2 regions of the Micromonospora sp. NPDC007220 genome follow, and region 2 is predicted to be linked to the other one. Evidence: riboswitches for the same ligand, from Rfam matches in the RefSeq annotation. Region 2 holds a riboswitch; the other holds the start of a gene.
What was found. Region 2 has a riboswitch for S-adenosylmethionine ahead of thrC (threonine synthase). Riboswitches for the same ligand answer to the same signal wherever they lie in the genome.

Region 1 (3,717 bases), on a different contig from region 2:
CGGGGCGCCGACCACGGTCGCGGAGGGCGCCGCCACCGGGCCGGGGGACGTCGGCGAGGCCACGCCGGCCGACTCGGGGCCGTCGACCGGATCCGTACGGCGTGCCCGCGCCGCCTCCCGGCCCGACTCGTACGCGCGACGGAGCCGTCCGCGGATCTGCTCGAAGCGGCTCAAGCGCACCTCCTGGCATGAGACCGGCCCGCCCACGCCGGTGGGCGGACAGGATACGTCCGACGACGCCACCGTAGGGCAGGTCCGCCACACATTGCCCCCGGCCCCCGGCGCGTAACCGCCCACGGCCCGCCGACCGGGACACGGTAGCGTCTGCGGCGTGACCGCCGACGAGAATCTCGACTCCAAGCTGCCGATCCGCCTGCTGCACGACCGTGTGCTGGTGCGGATGGAGGGGAGCGAGGGTGAGCGACGCTCGACCGCCGGCATCGTGATTCCGGCGACCGCCGCCGTGGGCAAGCGGCTGGCCTGGGCCACGGCCGTGGGCGTGGGGCCGAACGTGCGCGCCATCGTCTCGGGCGACCGGGTCCTCTTCGACCCCGACGACCGCTCCGAGGTCGAACTGCACGGCCGCGGGTACGTGCTGCTGCGCGAACGCGACGTGCACGCCGTGGCCGCCGAGCGGGTCGAGAACGACTCCACCGGCCTCTACCTCTGAGCCCACCCCCGGCCCGCCCGCCCGGATGAGGGCGCCGGTGCCGTTTGCGTCGCCCCCCGCCGGGAAGCCAGCCGCATCACCGGCCCTGGGGAGGGACGCGATGCCGGTACTAGTGAAGAAGATTCTGCTCTGGGGGAGCGTCGCGTTCCTGATCTACTTCATGGCCTTCCGGCCGGAGGGCGCGGCGGAGATGTTCAAGGCGATCGGGGCGGGACTGATGGCGATGGCGCAGGGTCTCGGTGACTTCCTCACCAGCCTGATGACCTGACGACCGGGCTCAGGGGCCGCCGGGGTGCCACGGCGCCGGCGGCTGCTGGCCGTACCAGCCGGGCGGGCCGAAGCCGGCCGGCGGTGGCGGGGGCGGCGGGACGAGCACCACCGGGATCGGCACGACGGGCTCGTCCGGCGCCTCGACCGACCGCTGCGTGCCGTCCGGGAACCGCAGGTGGTAGCGGTGCCCGTCCCAGATGCCCGCCGGCACCTGCGGGTCCCGGCCCACGAAGAACGACCGGTACGCGCCGATCGCCTCCAGCAGCTCCCGTTCCTCCCGCGCGGTCCGCTCCCGGTCCGCCGGACGCCGGTCCAGGCCGCGCAGCGCGCCGTCGCGCAGCAGCGCCAGCCGGGTCGCCGCGAACTGGTAGCCGCGCATCGCCCTCAGCCCGCCGTCGCCGGCCACCCGCTTGGCCCACACCCGGGCCGCGTGCCGCCGCCCCAGGCTGCTCAGCGCCGCCACCTCCGGTGGGGTGAGCCAGCCCGCCCGCACGTAGTCCGGCAGCATCCGCTCGGTGAGCCGCCCCTCCCAGGCCCGGAGCCACAGGGCGAGCCCGACCATGGCGAAGAAGACCGGCACCATCACGCCGATGAAGCCGTACAGCATGATCAACGCCTGGCCGGTGGCCTGGGTGAGCGTCGGCAGCAGGTTCCACAGCCCGTGCAGCATCATCGCCAGCAGCAGGCCGGCGAGCGGGGCGAGCACCCGGACCCACCGGCTGGCGGTGCGCGCGGCGATGCCCAGCCCCACCCCCGTCATGGAGGTGAAGAGCGGGTGGGCGAAGCCGAAGAGCAGGATCCGGACGATGAAGATGGCGATGACCTGCTGGGTGCCGGTCGCCGGCCCGTACCGCTCCGCGCCGCTGGCGTAGCCGTGGCCGCCCAGGTAGAGGATGTTCTCCACCATGGCGAACCCGATCGCGGAAAGCCCGCAGTAGACCAGCGCGTCGGTGATCCCGGAGATCTCCCGCCGGCGGAAGATCAGCAGCAGGATCGGCCCGATGGCCTTGGTCAGCTCTTCGATGAACGGCGCGACCAGCACCGCGGTCAGCGCGGTCGGCAGCCCCCAGTCCTCGAACAGCCCGGCGGAGAACTCGTTGACGGTCAGCGACGCCGCGGTGGAGACGAACGCGCCCCAGGCGAAGCAGAAGATCAGGTACTTCAGGGGCTCCGGCTCGTAGCGGTCCAGCCAGAGGAAACAGGCCACCAGCACCGGAACCGGGAGGATCGCGGCGGCCACGCCGATCAGCAGCGCCTCGACGCCCAGGTTCTCGCCCAGCGTGAAGAGCATGAACAGCGCGCACGCCGCGATGAACAGGACGGCACCGGCCAGCACCAGGGCCCGACGCCACCCCAACCGACGCAGCGGCATCCCGGGCCCCGCCACACCGGGCGGCGGAACGGCGGGCGCGGTCGGCGACGGCGGCAGAGATGCGCCGGGCGGGGTGTCGGCCATGCGGTCAGCGTAGCCATCCCCGGCCGCCTGGTCCGGCCGCATTCACCCGGCTATGCTGCGGGCAGGTCACGAGCGCCAGCGTCAAGCCCCGGCTTGCTGGCCGGCAACCCTCGTCGAGTTCGCGGTGGGGTGCCCCGGGTGATGACCGGGCCCGGCCCGATCGCGTGCCGGGCAAGCGCGGACCCCGCCCGTGTGCGCCCACCCGGGGTCCCTGGACCCGGAGGTCGGCCATGACCGTCACCCTCGTACCCCCGCCCGCGCCGCAGCCGCCCGCCGTCGCCGACCCGCTCGACGTGCTCGGCGTACCCGGCCAGGTGAACCTCGACTACGCGGCCACCGCGCCCTGCGCGCGGGCCGCGGCCGACGCGGTGGCCGAGCTGCTGCCCTGGTACGCCAGCGTGCACCGCGGCGCCGGGGCGCTGTCGCGGCGCTGCACCCTCGCCTACGAGCGCGCCCGGCAGGCGGTCGGCGACTTCCTCGGCGCCCGCGCCGGCGACCACGTGGTCTTCACCCGCAACACCACCGACGCGCTGAACCTGCTGGCCCGGGCGCTGCCCGCCGGCACGACGGTGGTCACCTTCGGCGGGGAGCACCACGCCAACCTGCTGCCCTGGCCGCGTGGCTCGGTGCGGCTGCCGGTGCCCCCGGATCCCGCCGGGGCCCTCCGCGCGCTGGACGCGGCGCTCGGCGAGCTGCGCAGGCCGGACCCGTCGGGCCCCCGCAGCGCGCAGCAGGGCCCGCCCGTGCTGGTGGCGGTGACCGCCGCGAGCAACGTGACCGGGGAACGCTGGCCGGTGGCCGAGCTGGCCCGGGTGGCCCGGCGGCACGGCGCCCGGATCGCGGTGGACGCCGCGCAGCTCGCCCCGCACGCGCCGGTGGACGTCGCCGCCCTCGACGTCGACTACCTCGCGCTCTCCGGCCACAAGCTGTACGCCCCGTTCGGCGCGGGGGTGCTCGTCGGGCGCGCGGACTGGCTGGACGCCGCGCCGCCGTACCTGGCCGGCGGGGGCGCCACCAGCCACGTCGGGGCGGCCACCCACGACGTACGGTGGGCGACCGGCCCGGCCCGGCACGAGGCGGGCACCCCGAACCTGCTCGGCGCGGTCGCCCTGGCGGCGGTCTGCACCGCGCTCGCCGACGCGGACCGGGCCGCCCTGCACGACGCCGAGCAGGCTCTGCTGACCCGGCTGCGCGAGGGCCTCGCGGCCCTGCCGCACGTGCTGGAGCTGCGCATGTTCGGGCCGGCGGCGCCCCGGGTAGGGATCGTGTCGTTCGTGGTGGCCGGCCGGGACTCGACGCAGGTGGCGGCGGAACTCGCGGC
Region 2 (3,717 bases):
GCGAACCAGGACACCACGGTGTCCTAGCTCGGGCAGACACCGCAGGGGCGCCCGGCCCCGATCCGATCGGCAGCCAGCCCGGGCCGGACCAACCTCCCCCGACCCCACCGCGACCCGGTGGTCGCGGTCAGGTCGGCGGTGGGGATCGACGCGCTCGTTCAGCCCGCTTGACGTGGGTGTGCCGCACGACGACGATCGGGCCAGCGGATCAACCGCTGGCCCGATCGGAAGTTGGTCGGGAGGGACGCTCGCACAACGCCTCCGGCGTTGGGTCGCAAGAACTGAAAGTCTCCGGCGAAACGCCCTCCCGCACGGAGCATCTTGCGCCGTCCGGTTCCTGCCGTCAAGTCCTTGTCGGCGCGTTTTCCGCACTCACAGCGAAATCCCAGTTACCCGCCGAATCCCCCACTCTCCTGCCCGCGACCCCCTCGACACGCCAGCTCCCGGCCCCTCCGAGGGCCCGAGGCCCGGGGCTGGCGGCACTGTTCGCGATCAACTTTGCCGCCAACCTCATGATCGACGCGGAGGGGCGGGCGAGAACCGGGTGCCGGGCGGGGTCAGCCGAGGAGGCCGGCGTCGCGGGCGGCGCGGAGCGAGGGCTTGATGCGGTGGGTGGGGCCGACCTCGCCGGCCACCGCGTCGAGGGTCTTGAGGCCCTCGCCGGTGTTGAAGACGACGGTCTCGGCGGTCGGGTCGAGGCGGCCGGACTCGACCAGCTTGCGCAGCACGGCCACGGTCACCCCGCCGGCCGTCTCGGCGAAGACGCCGGTGGTCCGGGCCAACAGCCGGATGCCGGCGCGGATCTCGTCGTCGTCGACGTACTCCATCCAGCCCCCGGTGCGCCGCACCGCCTCCAGCGCGTAGATGCCGGCGGCCGGGTCGCCGATGTTGAGGGACTTGGCGATGCCGGTCGGCTTGACGGGCGTGATGGTGTCGGTGTCGGCGTGCAGGGCGGTGGCGATGGGGTTGCAGCCGGCCGACTGCGCGCCGAACACCTTCCAGCCGCCGGCCGGCGCCTCGACCAGGCCGATCTCGACCAGCTCGGCGAACGCCTTGTCGATCTTGGTGAGCAGCTCGCCGGAGGCCATCGGGATCACCACCTGCGCGGGGATCCGCCAGCCGAGCTGCTCGGCGACCTCGTAGCCGAGCGTCTTCGAGCCCTCGGCGTAGTAGGGGCGCACGTTGACGTTGACGAACGCGGTGTCCTCGAACTCGTCCGTCTCCACCAACTCGCCGCAGAGCCGGTTCACGTCGTCGTACGAGCCGTCGATGGCGACCAGCTCGCCGCCGTAGACGGCGGTGGTGATGACCTTGCCCTGCTCCAGGTCGCCGGGGATGAAGACCACCGACGGCGCGCCGGCCCGGGCCGCGTGCGCGGCGACCGAGTTGGCCAGGTTTCCGGTGGAGGCGCAGGCGTAGCGGCTGAAGCCGAGCGCGTGGGCGGCGGTCAGCGCCACCGAGACGACCCGGTCCTTGAACGAGTGGGTCGGGTTGGCGCTGTCGTCCTTGACCCAGAGCGGGGCGGTGATGCCCAGCTCGGCGGCGAGGTGCGGGGCGGCCACCAACGGGGTGAAGCCGGGGTCGAGGGTGACCCGGGTGGCCGGGTCCTGGCCGGCGGGCAGCAGCGCCGCGTACCGCCAGATGTTCTGCGGGCCCGCCTCGATCTGCTCCCGGGTGACCGTCGCGAGCGCGGCGACGTCGTAGTCGACCTCCAGCGGGCCGAAACACTCGTAGCAGGCGTGCTGGGCGGCGAGCGGGTAGCGCGCCGAACAGGCGCGGCAGACCAGGGCGCGGGCGGGGCTGGCGGTGGTGTCGATGCCGGAGGGGGCGAACGTCGACGTCATGTCGCGGGTCCTCTCATCTTTCCCCGCATCGCACCCTGCGGCGGGGACGGAATTGGCACCTGCCCCGCCGGTCGCTCTGCGATGAGCGCGCGGGGTGGTTGCCGGGGCGTCGTCGGGCCGTATCCCTCAGCCCCTCTGGATGAGGTATGCAGTTGTGCCGTCGAGTCTAAGCACCGAGGCCGCCCGGATCGACGCGAGATCCCACGCTGTGAGCGATCCCGCAGCCGCCGTCGGGCGACCGGCGGGCCTTCCTCGACGGTACGGATTCAGGCGGTCACCGAGCGGGAATCTGCGGGGCGTCGGGCCCGCAACGCGGTGTCGACCGCCCACGCGCCGGGGCCGAACACGGCGATCAGCAGGAACGACCAGCAGAACAGAACGGCCAGCTCACCGCCGTTGCGCAGCGGGAGCAGCGCGTCGGGCTGGTGCACCACGAAGTACGCGTAGGCCATCGAGCCGGACGCCAGCAGGGCCGCCGCGCGGGTCAACAGCCCGACGAGCACCAGCCCGCCGCAGACCGCCTGGATCAGCGCGGCCCACCACCCCGGCCACTCGCCGAGCGGAACCGCCTCGCCGGTGCCCCGGCTGCCACCGAGGACCCCGAGCAGCGAGGCCAGGCCATGACACAGGAAGAGCAGGCCGACGACGGCACGGAACAGGGACAGGGCCGGGCCGCCGATCCGGTCAGCGAGCATCAGGGCACCTCCGGTCAGAATGAGGGGACGACACCAGAATGCCGCCGGACATTTGACGATGTCGATTGGTTCCCCCTCTGTGGGAACGCTCCCATCGGCGGCGGCGAACCGTTCACGAGGGCGTTGGCGCGGGCCCGTTACGGTTCGGGCACATCGACGGAAAGGAACGCGCGATGCGTCGCAAGCTCATCCCGGTGGTGGCGCTCTCCATGGCCTGCCTGCTGGCGTTCACCACCGCCTGCTCCACCGGCAGCCGCAAGAAGCGGAACCGGTCCGCCGACCGGACCGCCGGCACCGCCGCGAAGCGGGACGACGTCGACGCCACCCCGGCGACCACCCGGGCGACCCCCACCCCGCGCCGCACCGGCGACCAGCTCACCTGCCTGGAACTGCGCGACACCCGCATCGGCAGCCGGAAGGTCCGCTACCGCGGGTACGCCGCCCCGCTCCGCCTCTCCAACGGCCGGTGGGCCGACCGGGACGGCACGACGGTGGAGTTGCAGCGGCCGTGCGGCATCGGCGACCTCGACGGCGACGGCGCGGGCGACGCGATCGGCGTGGTCATGCTCGACGGCGGCGGCACCGGCCGCTTCTTCACCCTCGCCGCCTGGCGCAACCTCAGGGGCGAGCCGGACTACCAGGCCCAGGTCGACCTCGGCGACCGTACGCCGGTGGAGAGCGTCAGCGTGCGCGACGGCAGGGCGACGGTGGTCTACCTGACCCGACCGGCGGGCGGCCCGATGGCGGAGCTGAGCATCCGGCGCACCGTCGTCTACCAGCTCAGGGGCGCGGCGCTGGCCGAGCTGAGCCACACCGACGCCCGGGTGACCGACGCGTCCGGCGGCGGGGACACCGCCGACTCGGGCACCGCGCCGGACTCCCCCGACTCCCCCACCCGCAAGCGCAGGCCCCGTTCCCGCTGACGTCCCCGCGACCGGGCCGCCTCAGTCGGGGACCGGTCGGTGGGTCGGCGGCCTCGGTAGCCGTATGGATCCGGTGGCCGTGCAGCCCTGCTGACTCACCTCGCCGAGGCAGCCCCACCCCGAGGTCGGGACGCGCTCGAAGTACTGCACGGGCTGCGACGGAACGGCCTCGGTGGTGAACGTGCCGGCACCGCTCGGGATGCGCTGCTCGTGGGAACCGGTCGTGTCGGTGTACGAGGCGACGATGTGCCACTG

Region 1: it holds a riboswitch for S-adenosylmethionine, as region 2 does, so the genes downstream of both, ABZ573_RS31800 (aminotransferase class V-fold PLP-dependent enzyme) here and thrC (threonine synthase) in region 2, are expected to answer to the same signal.

Annotation. Positions count from the first base shown of each region.
Region 1 is NZ_JBEYEU010000045.1:6,219-9,935, reverse strand. It holds gene ABZ573_RS31820 (AI-2E family transporter) at 1-264, opposite strand, end outside; gene ABZ573_RS31815 (co-chaperone GroES) at 332-670, shown strand; gene ABZ573_RS31810 (hypothetical protein) at 771-938, shown strand; gene ABZ573_RS31805 (PrsW family intramembrane metalloprotease) at 948-2,438, opposite strand; SAM riboswitch class IV at 2,461-2,580, shown strand; gene ABZ573_RS31800 (aminotransferase class V-fold PLP-dependent enzyme) at 2,627-3,717, shown strand, end outside.
Region 2 is NZ_JBEYEU010000017.1:101,302-105,018, reverse strand. It holds gene ABZ573_RS24490 (hypothetical protein) at 1-27, shown strand, start outside; gene thrC (threonine synthase) at 558-1,844, opposite strand; SAM riboswitch class I at 1,855-1,990, opposite strand; gene ABZ573_RS24480 (DoxX family protein) at 2,111-2,539, opposite strand; gene ABZ573_RS24475 (hypothetical protein) at 2,713-3,462, shown strand; gene ABZ573_RS24470 (hypothetical protein) at 3,484-3,717, opposite strand, start outside.